One region of the Desulfovibrio aminophilus DSM 12254 genome, then DNA from elsewhere that is predicted to be linked to it. Evidence: predicted binding sites of a transcription regulator. Region 1 holds the regulator's gene; each other region holds the start of a gene.

What was found. The regulator sigma-54, encoded in region 1, starts transcription at its own class of promoters, with help from an activator protein. The targets are predictions, from matches to a motif close to CTGGCACGGNNNNTGCTT.
Positions count from the first base shown of each region.
Region 2: a site for sigma-54 is predicted at 2,846-2,863, ahead of H587_RS18515 (glycyl radical protein). Genes of this name have one in related genera too.
Region 3: a site for sigma-54 is predicted at 2,882-2,899, ahead of H587_RS0108150 (Flp family type IVb pilin). Genes of this name have one in related genera too.
Region 4: a site for sigma-54 is predicted at 2,781-2,798, ahead of H587_RS0106670 (periplasmic heavy metal sensor). Genes of this name have one in related genera too.

Region 1 is NZ_AUMA01000006.1:298,307-303,363, reverse strand. Features, by position in the region: gene lptB (LPS export ABC transporter ATP-binding protein) at 1-549, shown strand, start outside; gene rpoN (RNA polymerase factor sigma-54) at 781-2,229, shown strand; gene hpf (ribosome hibernation-promoting factor, HPF/YfiA family) at 2,271-2,813, shown strand; gene H587_RS0103460 (PTS sugar transporter subunit IIA) at 2,815-3,264, shown strand; gene rapZ (RNase adapter RapZ) at 3,272-4,153, shown strand; gene H587_RS0103450 (PTS sugar transporter subunit IIA) at 4,159-4,599, shown strand; gene H587_RS0103445 (PTS sugar transporter subunit IIB) at 4,602-5,057, shown strand, end outside.
Region 2 is NZ_AUMA01000022.1:12,641-17,697, forward strand. Features, by position in the region: gene H587_RS0112330 (iron-sulfur cluster assembly accessory protein) at 1-229, opposite strand, end outside; gene H587_RS18515 (glycyl radical protein) at 299-2,815, opposite strand; gene H587_RS18520 (sigma 54-interacting transcriptional regulator) at 3,004-4,935, shown strand.
Region 3 is NZ_AUMA01000010.1:73,868-78,924, forward strand. Features, by position in the region: gene H587_RS0108135 (type II and III secretion system protein family protein) at 1-1,067, opposite strand, end outside; gene cpaB (Flp pilus assembly protein CpaB) at 1,083-1,916, opposite strand; gene H587_RS0108145 (A24 family peptidase) at 1,926-2,471, opposite strand; gene H587_RS0108150 (Flp family type IVb pilin) at 2,623-2,802, opposite strand; gene H587_RS0108155 (sigma-54-dependent transcriptional regulator) at 3,108-4,496, opposite strand; gene H587_RS0108160 (TadE/TadG family type IV pilus assembly protein) at 4,755-5,057, shown strand, end outside.
Region 4 is NZ_AUMA01000009.1:26,094-31,150, forward strand. Features, by position in the region: gene ftsZ (cell division protein FtsZ) at 1-992, shown strand, start outside; gene H587_RS0106665 (radical SAM protein) at 1,012-2,673, shown strand; gene H587_RS0106670 (periplasmic heavy metal sensor) at 2,843-3,304, shown strand; gene H587_RS0106675 (two-component system sensor histidine kinase NtrB) at 3,441-5,057, shown strand, end outside.

The sequences.
Region 1 (5,057 bases):
GAAGTGCTCCTGGAAGACCAGCCCATCACCGACCGACCACTGCACGAACGGGCCCGTCTCGGCATGTCCTACCTGCCTCAGGAAAGCTCCATCTTCCGCAAGCTCACCGTGCGCCAGAACCTCCAGATCATCCTGGAGCAGTCCGCTCTCTCGCCGGAGCGGCAACGCAAGCGCGCCGACGAACTCATGGACCAATTCGGCATCAAGCGACTGGCGGACCAGCCCGCCATGTACCTTTCCGGCGGCGAACGACGGCGGCTGGAAATCGCCAGGGCGCTCATTCTGGACCCAAAGTTCATCCTCCTGGATGAACCCTTCGCGGGCATCGACCCAATAGCGGTCATCGACATCCAGGAGATCATCTCCATGCTCAAGAAGATGGGCATGGGCATCCTCATCTCGGACCACAATGTGCGCGAAACCCTGAATATCTGCGATCGCGCCTATCTGGTCTACGAAGGCACGATCATTCTCGAGGGCACCCCGGAAGAGATCGTGCGCGACAGCAAGGCCCGCCAGCTTTACCTGGGCGAAGATTTCAGCCTCTGACCGCCCAGCCTTTTCCGTTTGCCCGCCGTGCCGGCCCGATTTACATGCCTCGCCAGACTTGGTACACTTTTTTCATGTCGGCGGTCTTCATCGAAAAACCAATACGGACGGGGAGTTCCGCGAGATCCTTGGTTGCGCCGTCCGGGTGACTGTGGCACAATGAAGCCGTAACGTGAAAAAATAAGCTGAATCGGGCCGCCCAAACGGCCCATAAAGGATGTTTCGGGCGTCATGGGACTTGAACTGAGACAACAACTCAAGCTCTCGCAGCAGCTGGTCATGACCCCCCAGTTGCAGCAGGCCATCAAGCTGTTGCAGCTCTCGCGCCTGGAGCTGGTGGAAACGGTTCAGCAGGAGCTTCTGGAGAATCCTTTTTTGGAGGAAGCCGAGACCGAACGTTCGGACCTGCCCATGGAAGAAATGCCCGTGGAGGTGGACCAGACCACGGCCACGCCTGAAATGACTTCCCCGGAACGCAGCGAGGAGATGATCCGCAGCACGGACTGGGAGAACTACCTGGGCGAATTTTCCAGCATCTCCAAGCAGGCCCAGGTTCGCGAAACCGAGATACCGGAGGAGGGCGTCTCCTTCGAGGCCCGCTTGGCCAGCAAGCCTTCTCTGGACGGCCACCTGAGTTGGCAGATGCGCCTGTCGCACTTCACCCCGCGGGAACTGGACATCGGCGAGGCGGTCATCGGCAACCTGGATTCCGGCGGCTATCTGCATGCCGACATGGACGACATTCGGGCCATGGTGCCCGACGCCGCGGACGAGGAGATCGAGGCCGTCATCCACCGCATCCAGCGCCTGGACCCGGTGGGCGTGGCCGCGCGCACTCCTCGCGAATGCCTGCTCGTGCAGCTCGAGATCCTGGGCGAGACCGACCCCATCCTGCTCTCACTGGTGGACGAGCACCTGGAAGACCTCGAAAAGAAGCGCTACAAGCCACTGGCCCGCAAGTTCAAGATCGACATGGAGGAGCTCAAGCACTACCTGGAAATCATCCAGAAGCTTGATCCCATGCCCGGGGCCAACTTCTCCAGCACCGAGCCGCACTACGTCTCCCCGGACGTCTTCGTCTACAAGTACGGCGACGATTTCATCATCGTACTCAACGAGGATGGACTGCCGCGCCTTCAGTTGAACACCTTTTTCGCCGACTCCCTGTCCCAGACCGCGGGCAAGGAAAAGGACTACGTCCAGGAGAAGATGCGCTCGGCGGCCTGGCTCATGAAGAGCCTCTACCAGCGTCAGCGCACCCTCTACAAGGTCGTGGAGAGCATCGTGCGCTTCCAGCGCGAGTTCTTCGAGTACGGCGTGACCAAGCTCAAGCCGCTCATACTCAAGGAAGTGGCCGAGGACATCGGCATGCACGAGTCCACGGTCAGCCGCATCACCACGAGCAAGTACGTGGCCACGCCGCACGGCGTGTTCGAGCTGAAGTTCTTCTTCAACAGCGCCCTGGACCTGGAGGACGGCACCCAGGTCGGTTCCGAGAGCGTCAAGGCCCTGATCAAAAAGCTCATCGGCGAGGAGGATCCCAAGCACCCCCTGTCCGACGAGCGCATCGGGGAAATCCTCAAGGATCACCTCAAGGTGGACATCGCCCGCCGCACGGTGGCCAAGTACCGTTCGGCCATGAACATCGCCTCTTCGTCCAAGCGCAAGGACATTCTCTGACCCTTGGCCCGTACACTCCTTACTCGAACAGGAGGATACATATGAACATCTCCTTCAACTTCAAGAATTTCGACCCGTCCGAGCATCTCAAGGAATACGCCGAGTCGCGTTTCGAGAAGCTCTCCAAGTTCATTTCCGACGCCGAGGATCCCGAACTGCAGGTCAACCTCTCCGTGGAGAAGTTCCGCCACAAGGCCGACGTGGTCTTCCTGGCCGACAATCTGCATCTTTCTGCCTACGAAGAGTCCGAGGACATGTACTCGACCATCGACATGGTCTTGGACAAGCTCGAAGCCCAATTGCGCCGGATGCGCGAGAAGCAGAAGGACCGCCGCCGCGCGGGCCGCGAACGGGCAGTGAGCATGGGCGTGCTGACCTTCATCGAGGAATCGGGGAAGCGCACCCCGTCCATCGCCGAGATGGACAAGTACGAGCCCAAGCCCATGAGCGTGGACGAGGCCGCCATGCAACTGGAGTCCAGGAGTTACGACTTCCTGGTCTTCCGCAACTCTGAGACTGATGGCCTGAACGTCATCTACCGGCGCAAGAACGGCGACTTCGGGCTCATCGACCCTGGAATCTGAAATGCGGCTTTCGGAATACCTGTCGCGGGACTTGGTCCTCTCGGACCTCAAGGCCACGGCCAAGGCCGATGTTCTGGCGGAGTTGACGGCGTCTCTGGCCGCCCTGACCCCGCCGGTCGATCCGGACGAGGCCGTGGCCGTCCTGCTTGAACGCGAAAGCCTCGGCACCACCGGCATCGGGGACGGCATCGCCATCCCTCACGGCAAGCTGCCGGGGCTGACCCAGATCGTGGTTGTGGCGGGGCGGAGCATCCAGGGCGTCGAATTCGATTCCCTGGACTTCAAGCCCTGCCACATCTTCTTTCTCGTGCTGGCGCCCGAGCAGGTGGCCGGTCTGCATCTGCGCATCCTGGCCCACATTTCTCGACTGCTCAAGGACGACTCCTTCCGGCGGAGCTTCATCTCCGCTCCGAACAGCCAGGCCCTCTGGGACCTGCTGAACGACAGGTGAGGCGCTGGTGGGGGATACCCGAAGCTTCTCGGTCATCGTGGTCTCGGGTCTCTCGGGCTCGGGCAAGAGCACGGCCCTCAAGGTCTTCGAGGATCTGGGCTTCTTCGTCGTCGACGGCCTGCCCGCAAGCCTGACGCCCAAGCTGGTGAGTCTCTTCCGTGAGCAGGACAGCAAGCACCGGGGTCTGGTGCTGGGACTGGATCTGCGCCAGATGGACTTTCCCGAGGAGTGGCGCAAGGCTTTCGGAGAATTGAAGAAACAGGGCGTCCGGACGCACATCGTCTTTCTGGAGGCCAGGCTGTCCGAACTGGTGCGACGCTACGCCACCACCCGCCGACCGCATCCCCTGGAAAGCCGGAGCCTCGGCCTGGAGCAGGCCTTGGAGACTGAGAAGGTGCTCCTGGACCCTCTGCGCAAGCGGGCCGACCTGGTGATCGACACCACCAATTATTCCATTCACGACCTTCGCCGGACCCTGCAGGAGAAGTGGACCTCGCTGGAGCAGGAAGTGGGTGTGCTGCGGGTCCACATCATCTCCTTCGGCTTCAAGTACGGCGTCCCCATCGAATCGGATCTGCTTTTCGATCTGCGTTTTTTGCCCAACCCCTATTTCGACGAGAACCTCCGGCCCCTGTCCGGCAAGGACACAATCATCGCGGACTACGTTCTGGCCAATGACCCTGGGGCGACGTTCCGGAGTAAGTTCTTGGACTTTCTCTCCTATCTCCTGCCCTTGTACCTGGCCGAGGGACGCTATCGCGTGACCCTTGCCCTGGGCTGCACCGGCGGCCGCCATCGCTCTGTGGCGGTAGCCGAACTGGTCTGCGAAGCACTTCGGCGCACCGGATACGCCGTGACCCTGGAACATCGACACCTTGAACTGGGTTGAGCGACATGGCCAACAACGAGCGGATTGAGGAAAAGCACATCGGAGTGGTGCTGGTCACCCACGGCAACTTCGGTGAGACCCTGTTGGAGGCGGCCTCTCTGGTCCTCGGCCCCCAGGAAGGGTGCCGAGCCGTGAGCATGGCCGCCTCGGCGGGCATGGAAGAACTGGTGGAGGGCATCAAAGCCGCCGTGTCGGCCACGGATCAAGGCGCCGGCGTGTTGGTCATGACCGATCTCTTCGGCGGTACGCCCACCACCCTGTCTCTGTCCCTGTGCAAGTCGGCGGCACTGGAAGTCATCACCGGCGTGAACCTGCCCATGCTCCTCAAGGTGCTCCAAAGCCGGAACCAACCCCTGGCGGAACTCTCGGCGCAGGCAAAGAAGGCCGGGCAGCAGGGCATCGTCGTGGCCGGGGAGATCCTGCGCCGCAACCGCGCGGAAGGCTAGACATGTCCTTGGAATCCCTCTGGGTGCGCATCGACAACCGGCTGATTCACGGCCAGGTCATTGAAGCGTGGCTCCCTTATACCGGAGCCTCCACGATCATCGTGGCCAATGACGAAGTGGCCGGCGACAGCATCCAGCAGGAAATCATGTCCCTGGCCATCCCCCAAAACACCACCAGCCTTTTTGTGCATGTGGAACGCACCCAGTTGGCTCTGGTCCAGGCCATGTCCGGCCACCCCCTCGCCGCGCTGGTGCTCTTCTCATCCTGCGCCGACGCCCGTCGGGCCTTCGAGCGCGGATTCCAGTTCGAGAGCCTCAATGTCGGCAACATCCACTACAAGCCGGGTCGGCGCCAAATATCGCCCAGCGTGGCCCTCTCCACCGACGACGAGTCCTGCTTGCGCTTTTTTTCCCAACATGGGGTAAGCCTGGACTTCCGCTGCGTTCCCAACGACCCC
Region 2 (5,057 bases), on a different contig from region 1:
CCGCATCCCGCATGGACTCGTACAAGATCCTGTCGACCACGATGGTCAGGCCGTCGATGTCCAACTTCATGTCTTCCTTCTCGTCGAAGGCATCATCCAGGGTGACCCCCAGGTTGAGCTTGACCGAACAGCCGCCGCCGCAGGCCTGACGCCCGACGCGGATGAAACTGTCCCCGCATCCATCCAGGAATTCAATCATTTTCTCTTTAGCTTCCGGCGTGATCCGCATTGTTTCTCTCCTTGAACGGTTCTGGATCGCGACGCCCGGAGCAGCCTCTCCGGGCGTCGCGTGTCGGGGTTAGAATCTCTGCTCGGTACGGGCGATGATCTCGTTCTGCACCCCCTTGTGCAGCCGCGTGAAGTAGGCGCTGAAACCCGCCACGCGCACCGTCAGCGTCTTGTGGTCTTCCGGCTTGTCCTGCGCCTTGCGCAGGGTGTCGGAGCTGACGATGTTGAACTGGATGTGCGACCCGCCCATGTCCATGTAGGCCTTGATGAGCGAAAGCAGCTTGCGGGCTCCCGCGATCCCTTCCACGCTGGTGGGGTGGAACTTCATGTTGAAGTGATTCGAGCCGTACTTGACCGTGTCCAGGGCCTGTGCCGCGGAGCTGATCAGGGCCAGGGGGCCCTTCTTGTCCGTGCCGGGCATGGCCGAAACGCTGGCGTCCGTGAGAGGCATGCCCTTGGCGCGTCCATTGGGCAACGCGCCGGTCAGCATGCCGAAGTAGTTGTGGATGGACAGCGAGTAGGCCTCGATGTTGGCGATATGCTTGCCGTAGTAGTTCGCATCGACGGCGCGGAAATGGTCCATGGCGTCGTCGTAGACTCGCCGCACCAGGGCGTCCACTGCCGGATCGGCGTTGCCGTGCTTGGGAGCGTTGAGGCACATGGCCTTGACGTCCTCATGACCCTCGAAGTTGGCGTCCAAGGCCTCCATGAGGCGGGCCATGGTCAACTGGCGGGTGTCGAAGACGAGATGCCTGATGGCCGCCAGGGAGTTGGCCGCGTCCACGCCGGCGGTGCTGATGACGTAATACAGGTAGTAGTCCGGGCCGCCGTCGTATTCGTGCTTGCCGCGCTTCAGGCATCCGCCGTACATGGCCGAGCGGAAGGGGCCGGGCACGGTGTCGCCCAGGGCCTTGTTGGAGATGGATCCGTAGGGGCGGATCTTCTCGAACATGTGCCGAACCTGAGCGCTGTAGGCCGCGAAGACCTGTTCGAAATCGGAGAACTGGAGCGGGTCGCCGGTGTGCGCGCCGATCTGCTTCCTGGTTTCAGGATCGCGCCCGTCGTGCAGCGCGAGTTCCATGCATTTCGCCAAGTTGAAGGACGCGTTCTCACGGATGAAGGCGGTCTTTCCGGCCACGCCCGTGCCCACGCAACTCATGTTGATGCAGTTGCGCGCATCCTCGATGGTGATGCCGCACCGGGCATGGCGGGTCAAAAGCCGTTCGATGATGATCTTGGTGTTCATCCACTGCGGCTGTCCCAGGCCGGTGCGTTCGAGCTCAATGGCCTTGAGCAGGAAATCCTCCTTGAGCGCGTCGTGATAAAGCACGGTGATGGTGGGCTGGATGTTGCGCAGGTCGATCTGGGTGTCGAGCAACAGGTAGTCCAGTTCCGCGGTGGCGTCCTTGCCCGCGGCGTCGAGACCGCCCACGTTGATGGTGTGGCCCGTGTGGCCGGAGGTCAGCTGGGAATAGGAGATGCCCTGATAGTAGCCGTACTCCAGGATCTTCACGAACAGACACTTGAGCCAGGCGATGGCGTCGTCCCGGGTCAGGCCGTTCGCCTTGTCCGCCTGATAGTAGGGATCGAGGTACTGGCCCAGACGTCCCGGGGAGGAGCCGCAGCCGCTTTGCTCGATCTGGATGCCCAAGTGCAGGAACCACCAGGACTGCACGGCCTCGCGGAAGTTGCGCGGCGCATGCTCCGGCACGTGGCGGCAGACATTGGCGATCTCAAGCAGTTCGGCCTTGCGCACGGGGTCGTCGGCCTGTCCGGCCATCTCCTCGGCCAAGTCGGCATAGCGGTTGGCCAGATGCACCAGGGCTCGCAGGGAAATGAGCACGGCGCGATAGAAGTCGATGCGTGAGGTGTTTTCGTCCGTCACCGACAAGCCGCGCAACGTCTCTTCCGTCTCATTGATGATTTCGGCCAGGCCTCGATTGATGAACATGGCGTAGTCCACGTTGCCCGCACCGACCGTGAAGGTCGTGGTCTCCGTGAACAGGCCGGACTTGATGTCGTCCTTGGGGTCGTAGCCATGCATCTGGCGCGACAGTTCATGCGCCTTGGCCGTTGCGCTGCGGGTCTTGAAAAACTTGGCCGCCTCGCGCATGAGGGCCTTTTCCTCGTCGGTGATGTCCACCTTGCCCAGGTGGCTCATCATGGCCTGGTTCATCTCCTTGATGATCCACTCGGAATCCCATTCCGGATAAATGTAGACACCGGCGGGGCGGCTGGTGACCGTGCCGACGATGGGGTTGTCGTCGATATAGAGCTTCTTCCTGCTCAACAGGTTCTCAAAAATCTTAGCCCTCAGGATGATGACCGGTTCGTTCGAATGTTCCTTGTATGTATCAAGGAGACACGACAGGCGTTCTATATCTACTTTCTGCGGCGCATTATAAAGAAACTCCTTCATCTTCGCCACAGCGTCCAGACAGCGTTTGCGCTGAACGGCATTCGTCAACAACCCATCAGGGTCATGTGCCCCTCCGCAAGCGGCTCCTTGCGTCGACAAAAGCGATTCATCCTTTCCAATGTCCTGTATAGCACTCATGATGAGCCTCTCCTGTATACGGTTATGCATGCAAAATGCAGCGTGAGCTTGTCCCGAAAAGAGCAAGCAGCATGCCACAATAATAAAATAAATAATTTTAGGTTATTAAGATGTTTCAGCTCAGTGGCCGGTAGACGAAACATCCCAAAGATGGGAGAATATTTTCAAAAATGGAGCTCTCACCAGAGCCCTCCGCCAACGTGCGAGGAGAACGAAGCATGCCCATCACCCCCCCCTATCGTTTCGCGGTGGTCACCCATATTCCCAACATGCCGCAGATCATGCGGAGTTTCACGGATGCCCCCGGTTTCACCCTGGAATTCTTTACCTTCTCATATCAACACCCGCTCCTCGCGGCCCAGCGGCTCCTGGACCAGGGCTATGAGGTCATCCTGTATTACAGCTCCCTCGGATCCTCGATCCTGAATGAACTCGGGCGGTCGGTCGTCGTGATCCAGAAAACCGACGTGGATATCATCAAGGCCCTGGCGGAGGCGAAGAAGATCGCCCCGAGGATCGCTTTGACTGTAAATAAGGACGACAACTTCGACACCTCCTTCGTGGAAAGTCTGCTCGACGTCCGCATCATGGAAATCCGCTTCGATTCCCTGGACAGCCTGTCGGATGGACTCAGCACCGCCATCGCGGAAGGCATGGACGTTCTTGTCGGCGGTGGCATGAGCGCCGCAATGGCCAAGAAAAACGGCATTCCCTTCGTGCGCATCGAGCCGAATCTGCACAGCATCAGCCTGGCCATCGCCCAGGCGAAAGCCATCGCCAACGCCCAGCGCGTGGAACGCGAGAGTCTGGACAAGCTGGTGGCCGTGCTCAAGCTGTTCCGGGAAGGTGTGCTGTGCGTGAACGAACAGGGGGCAACGGTATTCAGCAATTCCAAGGCAGCTGAACTGCTGAAGGTCGGCCAATTCGGCAAAAGCGGCCCAGACTTCAGCCGACATCACCAGGCGTTGATGATCAGCGACGTGCTCACCGACGGCGAACCCCGGGAGGACTGTGTCGTCAAAATACACGGGGAACAGTTCGTGGTGACCACGCTGCCCGTTTCCGTCCATTCAGGTCTTCAGGGCGCCGTGGCCTTCATCAGCGACGTGAACGCCATCCACAACATGGCCGGACAACTCCGGGAAAGTCAGCGCCCCGACGGTTTTGTGGCCCATTTTCGGGTGGAGGACATTCGGGGAGAATCTCCGGCCATGCTCCGGCTCAAGCGCATGGCCCGGCTGTACGCGCCGCACAACGCGGCGGTCTGGATTCACGGCGAAACCGGATCGGGCAAGGAACTGCTGGCCCAATCCCTCCACAACGCCAGCCCGCGCGCCCGACACCCGTTCGTGGCGGTCAACTGCGCCGCCCTGCCCGAATCCCTGTTGGAAAGCGAACTTTTCGGCTATGCCGAGGGAGCCTTCACCGGCGCCAAACGCGGCGGCAAACCGGGCGTGTTCGAGATGGCCCACAAGGGAACGCTGTTTCTCGACGAAATCGGGGACATGGGGCTGGAAACACAATCACGCCTTCTGCGCATTCTCGAAACCAAAGAGCTTGTTCGGGTGGGCGGCGACCGGGTCATCCCCGTGGATATCCGGGTTCTGAGCGCCTCTCACAAACCGCTCCCGCAGCTCGTGCGGGAGAACAGATTCCGCCGCGATCTGTTTTACCGTCTGGCCGCCCTCCGCCTGCACATCCCCCCGCTCCGGGAACGTCCGTCCGACATTCCCCTTCTGCTGGATGACATCCTGCGGCGATACGGCAGCTCGCACCAGGATCTGACGGCGCCCATGCTTCAGGCCATGCGCGAATACTCCTGGCCCGGCAACATCCGCGAGCTGCGCTCCTTCGTGGAAAGCTATCTGATCCTTCTCGGCGGCAAACCCACGGACCAGACATTGTTCATGGAACTTCTCGAGAGCTGGTCGTGCGACCAGGAACCGGACACAGATGAAAATACTCCTCGTCCGGCGATGCCGCATGGCGAGGCGGACCTCAAGAGCCAACTGACCCTGGCACGTCGGGACATTGCCACGCGCATGCTCCATGAATCCGGCGGAAACAAGCGACTGGCGGCATCACGCCTGGGCATCAGCTACAACACCCTCTGGCGCATCCTGGAGAACGTCTCGGAAGACAAAACATGATCGCACCAATAATACCACGCTTGCAGCCAAGGCGAAGCGCCGGAGGCAGAGAGCGTCCCCGGTGCCGGCGAATGCGAATGCCGCGCGGAGTGGTTCGCAGGAGTTCCGCCAGTTCCTCTATC
Region 3 (5,057 bases), on a different contig from region 1:
AAGCTCTGGCCGTTGCCCAGCTCCACCGTGGTCGAGGCACGGCGGCTGGTGATGGACGGGACATTGAAAGAGTTCACGGTCACGGCCCGGGAGTAGTCCAGATCCGAAACCTGCGGCTCCACCTTGATGTTGATGGTGCCGGAGTCAAGCACGGTGGGCGTGAACTTGAGGCCCACGCCGAAGGGCTTGTACTCGATGCCCACGGTACCCAGACCCTGGGGCACGGGGATGGGCACCTCGCCGCCGGCCAGGAACTCGGCGGTCTGACCCGAAAGGCAAATCAGGTTCGGCTCGGCCAGAATCTTGATCAGGCCGTTGGCCTTGAGGGCGTCCACGAAGTAGCTCAGGCTGTTGCCCGCGCTGCCCACGCTGGTGGTGCCCGCTATGCCCACGTTGTTGGAAAGGGTGAGCGCCCCTTCCTCGTCCAGGTAGGTCAGACGGTTCAAGAAGCTGTAAAGAATCTCGTCGCCGGACATGAACCGGAAGTTGAACCCCAGACGCTTCATGACGCTGCGGCTCATCTCGGCCACACGCACCTCGAGCATGACCTGCTGGACCCCGCCCACGCGCAGGAGGTTGACCACCTTGCCCGGCGCGGAGGCCTCGGCCAGGGACAGGGCCGTGGCCAGATTCGTGGCGCTGGACACGCTGCCGGAAAGAGTCACGGATTCGCCCGAGGATAGGACGCGGATGCCCGCCTCGCTCGGCAGGACGGTGTGCAGCATGTGCTTGAGCTGGGTCACGTCCGGCACGACCTCCAGGTCGTAAACCGCGTTCACCCGATCTCCCGGGCCCCAGAGGGTCAGGTTGGTGGTCCCGGTCTTCTTGCCGGTGATGTAGATCTGCCGTGGCGAGATGAGCACCAGCTCGGCCTGTTCCGGCGCGGCCAGGGAGATGCGGGCGATGTCCGAGTCGCTGTTCAGGATCAGGGACTTGCCCGCCACGAGCTGAACGGCCTGGGGGGCCTCGGTGGCCAGGATGCGGAATCCCGGCCCGGCATGGGCGGCCTGGGTCCAGCACAGGGCCAGAACCAGGGCTGCGGTGAAAAAGGATCGACGCGCGTTCATGGCCGTTCCTCCGCGCTAGAAGCGCACCCGGTCGCGAGTTCCGCCGCGGATCACTTCGACCTCCACGGCGGGGCGCGGTGCGGCCTGGGCGGCGGCCTTGGGCCGAACCTGGACGGGACGCAGGGAGGCCAGGGTGGCGGCCGTATCCGCACCGTTGGTCAGCACGGTTTCCTGGTCGGCTTCGTTCCTCAGGGCGAAGTTGAGCGTGCCCTGTGTGGCGGCCAGGGCCAGCTTTTCGCTCTCCTCGGGAGTCAGGTCCAGGGTGTAGACGTCCACGGAGGACGGCTTTTCACCGTCGCCGGAAGGCTCCAGCTCCGTGCCCGTGGCCAGGACCGGAACCTTCTCCAGCACGAGCTTGGTCACTTTCTCCTCCCGCTCGCCGACAGGCAGGGTCACGAGCACGTCCACCAGATTGCCGGGGCGGATGAACCCGGCCAGTCCCATGACCTTGTTGCCCTTCACGGCCATGGCCCTGCGGCCCGGGCCGAGCATGGCGCTGATGCCGCCCACCTTCACGTCCTCGGGAGCCAGACGCGGAGCGGTCACGGCCTCTCCCTTGCCCACGGACTGCGCCAACACGCGGCCCACCAGAGACTCCTGCGCACGGAAGGACTGGGACGGTTCGCTGCCCTCGACGAAGGGAGCCAGCCGAAGCATGCCGGGCTCGATCCGGGCGCCCTTCGGCATGTCGGTGGCGGCGACAACAACCTGCACGGTCCGCACCGTGACCTGGGCCACGGGCGCGGCCGGAGCGCGGGCGGAGAGCCACCGGAAGACAAGCAGACCGGCGGTCAGGGCCAGGACAAGGGCCAGGACCATCTGCAGCAGGGAGCGGACGGTTCTGCTCACGACAACCTCCTAGAGGCCGAGGGTTCCGCGTTCCCAGGCCGTGTAGACCAGAGTGAACACGGTGCCGGCGGCGATGGCCAGCCCGTAGCACAAGCGCGGCAGAGGCCTGCCGACGGGCGCGGGAACCGGCGCATATTCCAGCTTGCGGGTGGCCAGCAGGACCAGGAAGGCGTCGCGGATGTTGCGCAGGACGCGGGGCAGCAGCCCCAAGCGCAGGAGCATGAACAGGGCGTAGAGCCCTCCCGCCAGGCAAGTGAAAAGAAAGGCGCTGAAGACATCGGCCGCGCCGAGCCACGCGCCCACGGCGGCCATGAGCTTCACGTCGCCCCCGCCCATGAGGCGCAGGAGGAACGGCACGAGCATCACGGCCAAGCCCAGGGCCAGGCCGGCGGCGCTGAAGGCCAAGCCGTCCAGGCCCCGGGCCAGCCCGTGATAGGCCAGGCCGGCGAACATCGCGGGAAGCGTGAGCAGATTCGGAATCTTCTGGTCCCAGAGGTCCGTGACCACGGCCACGGACAGCATGACGCAGACGATTGCGCCGATGAGCAGATCCATGTCTCTCCCCTCCTGATCCGCTATGCCCGACGGCCGGTTCCCCCGTTTTCCCCCCGGGGGGCGCGGGGCCCGCGGTCCTTTCAGGAAAAGTTCCGCGAGCCCCGCCCATCCGTCGTTTCCCGCGCCGGGCGCGGGGTCTGGTCGTGCGGGATCAGCTGCCGGTGCTGGTGGTGGGCATCTTTCCGGCGATGGTGTCGAAGGTGCCGCTGACCTTGGTGCCCAGGGTGGTCACCGCGGTGATGATCACGGCCGCGATGAGGGCGGCGATGAGGCCGTATTCCAGAGCGGTCACGCCTTCCTCGTCCTTGAACAGCTGCATCAGTCTGGTCATCATGATCGTTCTCCCCTTCTTGGTGGTTTCCGATTCCGACCCGCGCCGCCGGGATGGAGGCGCGGCCGATGTCCCATATGAGCAATGGCCGTGCCAGGACGTGTCTCGCTAGCACAGGCGAGATATTTTATTCTTTTAAATCATTGTGATGAAGAAATGAGACAGCCGCCACGGGCCTCGCGAAGTAAGCCCTGGCGAAGAGGAGGAATCTACGATTCGTGGATCACACGGTTTTCATGCGAAGCGTGAATGATAGAATAACACACTGAATAAACCTATCTTTTCGCCAGTCCACTATTCATGGATCACTGAACCCGCAGGCAGGCTATCGGGTCCAGGCCGTGCTTCTGGAGTTTGTTCCACAGGTTCTTGGCCGTGATTCCCAGCAGCCGGGCGGCCTCGGTCTGGACGCCCCCGGCGCGGCGCAAGGCTTGCACGATGAGGCCCTTTTCATACTCGTTCACAGCGCGCTTGAGCGGCAGGCCGATTTCGGGTGGGACGATTTCGGGAATCGGCTCGGCCCGCCGCTGCAGCGCCAGCGACAAATCCGCCGCCGTGATCCGGCCGGAAGCCGCGAAGATGGCCGTGCGCTCCAACGTATTGGCCAGTTGGCGGACGTTGCCCGGCCAGTCCTGGGCCTGGAGGAGCCGCAGGGCGTCGGGAGCCAGGGACAGCGGCTCCCCCCCCAGTCGGCGGCCGATCCGGTCGAGGAAGAAATCGGCCAGCAAGGCCAGATCCTCCTTGCGTTCACGCAGGGGCGGCAGATGGATGGCGGCCACGTTCAACCGATAGTAGAGGTCCGCCCGGAACTCCTTGGCCTCCACGCGGTCCCGCAGATCCTGGTTGGTGGCCGCGATGATCCGCACGTCGAAGGTCACGGGCCGCGAGCCGCCCACGCGCTCCACCTGCTTCTGTTCCACGGCGCGCAGGAGCTTGGGTTGAAGGTGCAGGGGCATGTCCCCGATCTCGTCCAGGAGGATGCTGCCGCCCTGGGCCATTTCGAAGCGGCCGCGCCGGGCGGCGGTGGCCCCGGTGAAGGCCCCCTTCTCGTGGCCGAAGAGTTCGCTCTCCAGAAGGTTTTCCGGGATGGCCGCGCAGTTCAGCTTGACGAAGGGACCGGCCGCCCTGGGGCTCAGGGCGTGGATGGTGTCGGCGACGAGTTCCTTGCCCGTACCGGACTCGCCGGTGATGAGCACGTCGGCATCCAGACCGGCCACCCGCTGGAGCATGTCCTTGACCCGCGACATGGCTTGGCCCTGGCCGATGATCCGTGACAGGGGCCCCTCGCGCTCCAAGGTCGTACGCAAGGCCTGGACCTGGCCCTGGAGGCGGCGTTTCTCCAAAGCCCGGCGGATGACCACCTCCATCTCGGCCAGGCTGAACGGCTTGGTGAAGTAGTCGTAGGCCCCGCGCTTGAGGGCCTCCACGGCGGAATCCCTGCTGGAAAAGGCGGTCATGACCACGATGTCGGCCAGGGGCGCGGCCCGCTTGAGGTGCGGAAGAGCCTCGATGCCGGACATGCCGGGAAGCATGACGTCCTGGAGCACGAGGTCGAAATCCCCAGCCTCGGCGAGACGGATGCCCTCCTCGGCAGAACCCGCGACATCCACCTCGAATTCCTTGTCCCGCAAGGCCTCCACGAGCATCCCCCGGAAGGCCGCGTCGTCGTCCACCACCAGAATCCTGGCCGTCATGGCTTCCCCCTGGGCGGCATCGGCCACCCCTCATGACCCTAGCCTCTCCCGGTCTGGAAATCCACAAAAAATAGATCGCCACATCACACACAGGGCTGCAATCCGCAGTGCAAGGAAATTTGCATAGAAAAAATTATTTTATACTTCAATATGATAAGTAAAAAAATACACCGCCAGCGAAATTCTCATGCCCCTTGGTACGGGGGTTGCTTTTGAGAGACTATGGAACGGAACCGAAACGGATCAAGCGAGGATGCCATGCGCAAGCGACATGCACGAGGGCGCGGACAGCGGGGGATGGCGGCGGTGGAGTTCGCGCTCATCCTGCCCGTGCTGGCCGCCCTGTTTTTCCTGATCCTGGAGGGCGCCAACGCGATCCGCACCTATTCCATCATCTCCGAAGCCAGCCGCGAGGCCGCCCGGCTGGTGCTCCGCGAAGGCAGCACGACCAACGTGGAATTCCTGGTGCAGTCCCTGACCGCCGCGCAACTCCCGGCCGCCAACCTGAACACCAACGTGACCGTCAACAGCGAGCAGAAGACCGTCACCGTCGAGGTCGAT
Region 4 (5,057 bases), on a different contig from region 1:
AGAGCATCGAGACCATCCGTGAGCAGGTCACCGGCGCCGACATGGTCTTCATCACCGCAGGCATGGGCGGCGGCACCGGCACCGGCGCGGCCCCCGTGGTGGCCCAGGCGGCCCGCGAGGCCGGAGCCCTGACCGTGGCCGTGGTCACCAAGCCTTTCTACTTCGAGGGCAAGCGCCGCCTGGAGCAGGCCGAGCGCGGCATCGCCGAACTTCGCAAGGTGGTGGACTCGATCATCACCATTCCCAACGACCGTCTCCTCCAGCTCGCGGCCAAGAAGGCCAGCTTCCAGGACATGCTCAAGAAGGCCGACGAGGTTCTCTACTACGGCGTCAAGGGCATCGCGGACCTGATCACCGTGCATGGCCTGATCAACCTGGACTTCGCCGACGTGAAGGCGGTCATGTCCAACTCCGGCCTGGCCCTCATGGGCACCGGCATCGCCTCGGGCGAAGGCCGCGCCAAGGAGGCCGCCATGAAGGCCATCACCAGCCCGCTGCTGGAGGACGTGTCCATCGAGGGCGCCAAGGGCGTGCTCATGAACATCTCCTGTTCGCCGGACATGACCATCGAGGAGGTCTCCGAGGCCGCCAACATCATCTACAAGGAAGCCGACGACAACGCGCAGATCTTCTTCGGCACGGTCTTCGACCCGGACGCCGGGGACGAGATGCGCATCACGGTCATCGCCACGGGCATCGACAACGTGCGCGCCGAGGCCGAGCGTCCGGCCCGTTCCGGCCTGACCCTGGTCAACCCCAAGGCCCAGAGCCAGGGCGTGGTGGCCCCGCCGACCCGCCGCATGCACAAGGTGGTCATGAGCGAAGACCGGAACATCCCGGCCTACCTGCGCGCCGGCATCAACAACGAGGCCCAGGCCGTGGAGCCCCAGCCCATGCGCCGCGCCGCCGTGGCCGGTCCCGGCGAGGAGGAGTTCATCTTCGAGGAAGACGAGCTGGACGTCCCGGCCTTCATCCGCAAGAAGGCCGACTAGCGCGTCCGGCGGGAACGGCATGGGCTCGACGCGCGGCCTCTACTTCGGGCGGACATCCCCGCCGCCCGTGGAACATGGCGGCCGCCTGCCCGTGGCCCTGGCCATTCCCGGCGACAAGGGGCCGGCGCTCTCCACCTTGGGCTGGCAGGCCGTGTACCGGCTGCTGGCCGCCGAGGCGGAACTCTCGGTGGAGCGGTTCTTCCTCGGCCGGGGGCACGACGTCCCCCTGTCGGAAGAAGGCAAGGCATCCCTGTCCTCGTTCCCGGTTCTGGCCTTGAGCGTCTCGTTCGAGGAGGACGTCCTCCGCCTCCTCCGAGCGCTCAAGGCCGCGGGAATCCCCAGGCTGCGAAGTGAGCGGCCCGATCCGCCCCTGCTGGTGGCGGGCGGGCCGCTCTGTTTTCTCAATCCCGCCCCCCTGGCCCCGTTCTGCGACCTGATCTGGGTGGGCGAGGCCGAGGCGGGCTTCGCGGACCTTCTCCGCGAACTCAAGGGGCACCTCTTCTCCGGCGGCGATCCCCAGGACTTTCTGGCCGCCGTGGCCGACCGGCCGGGCGTCTACGTCCCGGGCCGCACCCGCGCGGCCACGCCCAGGGTCGTGGCCGGGGACGGCGGCCCGCTCCTGGCCGAGCCCGCCTTCTCTTGCTTCACCGGACCCGAGGCCGTCTTCAAGGACGCCCTGCTCCTGGAAGTCAACCGGGGCTGTCCCTACGGCTGCCGCTTCTGCGCCGCCGGATACATCTACCGCCCGCCGCGCCACGCGGCCCTGGCCGACCTCCAGGCCATCGTGGAGGACATCCGGCCGCCCAAGGTCGGACTGGTGGGCACGGCCCTCACGGACTGGCCGGACCTGCTGCCCTTCCTGCGCTGGCTCGACGAACGCAAGGTGAAGTTCTCCCTCTCCTCCCTGCGCGCCGACGGGCTCACCGAGGAACTGCTGACCTTTCTGCGCGCCTGCGGGGTGCGCACCGTGACCCTGGCCCTGGAGGCCCCCAGCCGCCGCCTGCGGCTGGCCGCCAGCAAGAAGCTGGAGGAGGCCGACTTCCTGCGCGCCGTGGAACTCTGCGCCCGCCACGGGGTCAACCACCTGCGGGTCTACTGCATCATCGGCTGGCCCGACGAGAACGAGGCCGACTACGAGGAGTTTTCCGGCTTCCTGGGCGAGATCGCGACCGCCCGGGAGCGCGGACAGGTGCGCAAGAAGGAGTTCCTGCGCCTGACCCTGGGCGTGAGCTGCCTGGTGCCCAAACCCTGGACACCGTTCCAGTGGGCGCCCATGGCCTCCGAGGAATACCTGGACGACGCCCTGCGCCGGATCAAGGCCATGCTCAAGCCCTACAAGGGTTTCAGCCTGTCCGGCGACGACGCCTTCCTGGCCCGGGTCCAGGGCCTCATCTCGCGGGGCGGCGAGGACGTGGCCGAACTTCTGCTTCTGGCCGCCGACCACGGCGGCTGGAAAAAAGGCCTGGCCCTCTGGGGCGGCGACATGTCCGCCGTGCTGGACCACGAGCGCGGCAAGGACGAGGCCTTTCCCTGGGAGGTCGTGGACCTGGGCGTCCGCCGCGAACACCTCCGGCGCGAGTGGGAGCGGAGCAAACAGGCCAAGCCCTCCCCGGGATGCCCACCGGCGGGCTGCGAGGCCTGCGGCGTCTGCGGCCTGGGCCGCCGCCGAAACGGAACCTAGCGCCACGCCTGCACTCTCTTGCACAATCCGCGAAAATTGTGCATCATATTGCACAAATAGGCGCTTCAATTTGAGCGCAACACATCGGTATACAATGGGAATCATCCTTGGCACGGTCCCTGCTATTCCTCTTCATTCTTTCCCGCACCGTGCACATGGAGGTATGCGCATGAGCAAACGTTCGGTAATGGCGATCGCGGCCCTGGCCGCCCTGCTGGCCCTCTCGGCCGTGGCCTTCGCGGGCCAGGGACGCGGACCGGGAGGCGGCATGGGCTCGCTCTACGCCGGGCTGACCCCGGAGAAACAGGCCGCCGTGGACAAGATCTTCGAGAAGCATCAGAAGAAGATCTTCGAGCTGCGGGAGCAGTATTGGGCCAAGGACACCGAGCTGGACGCCTTGACCGCCTCGGGCAAGGCCGAGAAGGCCGACATCCAGTCCCTGGTGGCCGACATGTCCAAGATCCGGCTTCAACTGGACCAGGAGCGTCAGGCCTTGGCCGCCGAACTGTCCAAGGAAACCGGCGTGAAGTTCGGTCCCGGCGGCGGTTTCGGCCCCGGCATGGGCTTCGGTCCTGGCGGCTGCCCCGGCTACGGCGGCTGCGCCGGGTCCGGCGGCTGCCCCGCATACTAGAAGGTTTCTTCGTCAATCACCGGGAACGCGCGGGGCGGTTCGGGATGGCCCCGGGCCGCCCCTGTCCGCGTCCCGAGGGGATCGACGGAACCGGTCCCGGCCGCGCACGCTCGGGCCGCCGGAACCCGGAACAGGCATGGAAATCCGTCAGTCGAACAAGGAACAGGGGCCCATCGTGGCCGCGGTCCTGGCCCTCATCCTCCTGGGCCTGGGCAGTCTTTTCCTGACCTGGCAGAGCATCGAACGCCAGCGTCGGATCGTGGACGAGCACATGGTCCTTTCCGGCCGGGCCATTCTCTCCGGCGTCGAGGCCAACCTCTCCCGGGCCATGCGCGGCCTGCGCCAGAGCCCGAACATGGCCGGCGCGGCCCGCTCCCTGATCAAGGAACTGCTCCAGGAACTCGCCACTTCCGACGACATCGCCTTCGCCGGGATCTACGGCCCGGACGGCGGACTGCTCATCTCTTCCGGCAAGGACTCCGAAGAGTCCAAGCCGGGCCTGCCCGCCGAAGCCCTGGAATCCCTGGAGCGCGACGGTTTCTGGTTCGGACTGGCGCTCATCGGGAACAAGCGTGTCCTGCTCTCCGGGCTCCAGGCCCGGCCCGGACTCTCCATGTTCTGCAATTTCGCCGGACGCCCGCACGAGTCCGAAGAGGAGCCCGGCCTTGGCCGCGGCCGCGGCGGCATGGGCTTCGGCCGCCACCAGGGCGGCGAGGCTCCGCCGGTCTACCTCGTGGTGGGTCTGAACGCCGAGCGCCACCTGACCCAGTTCAACCAGTACCGCCGCGCGGCCCTGATCCAGACCGGCTATGTGCTCCTGGCCGCCATAGTGCTCTGGTCCCTGGCCTTCGCCTACCTCCGCCGCCGCGAACAGGCGCAGAAGCTCGTGCGCCTGGAACAGTTCCAGTCCAAGCTCCTGGACCACATGCCCGACGGTCTGGTGACCCTGGGCAGCAACGGCGAAATCCTGGCCGCCAACGGCTCGGCCGTTCGCCTGCTGTGCAGCGAGGACTGCAAGGACGCGGCCTGCCTGGCCGGACGCAACTGGTCCGAGTTCCCCTTCCCCGCCGGACAGGGTCGCCCGGAATGGCGGCAGCACGAATACCGGGGTCAGCTCCTGGAAGTTCTGGCCCTGCCCTACCGCAACGCCGAGGAGGAGAAGGGCGCGCCGGACAGCCTCGTGCTCATCCGCGACCGCACCGAAATCCGGGCCCTGGAGGAAGACCTCAACGAGGCCCGCCGTCTGGCCGCCATCGGCTCCCTGGCCGCGGGCGTGGCCCACGAGGTGCGCAACCCCCTGAGCTCCCTGCGCGGCTTCGCCCAGCTCTTCGCCGACAAGCTCAAGGGCCAGAAGCCCCTGGACTCCTACGCCGCCACCATGGTCCAGGAGGCCGACCGCCTGAACCGCGTGGTCACGGACCTGCTTTTCCTGGCCCGCCCCCGGGAGCTGGCTCCCGCCGAAATCGACTTGGCCCAGGCCGGAGCCACGCTCTTCGACCTGCTCAAGCTCGACCTGGAGCACAAACACGTGGCCGCGACCCTGGACCTGGAAGCCCCGACGGTCCACGCCGACCCCGACGGACTCCGGCAGGTGCTCCTGAACCTGGCGGTGAACAGCCTGGAGGCCCTCGGCGAGGAAGGCGGACGCATCGAGATATCCTCGCGCCGCAACGGCTCGGGCGTCTGGATCACTGTCACGGACAACGGCCCGGGCATGCCCGAGGAGGTCCGCCGCCAGGCCCTGGAGCCCTTC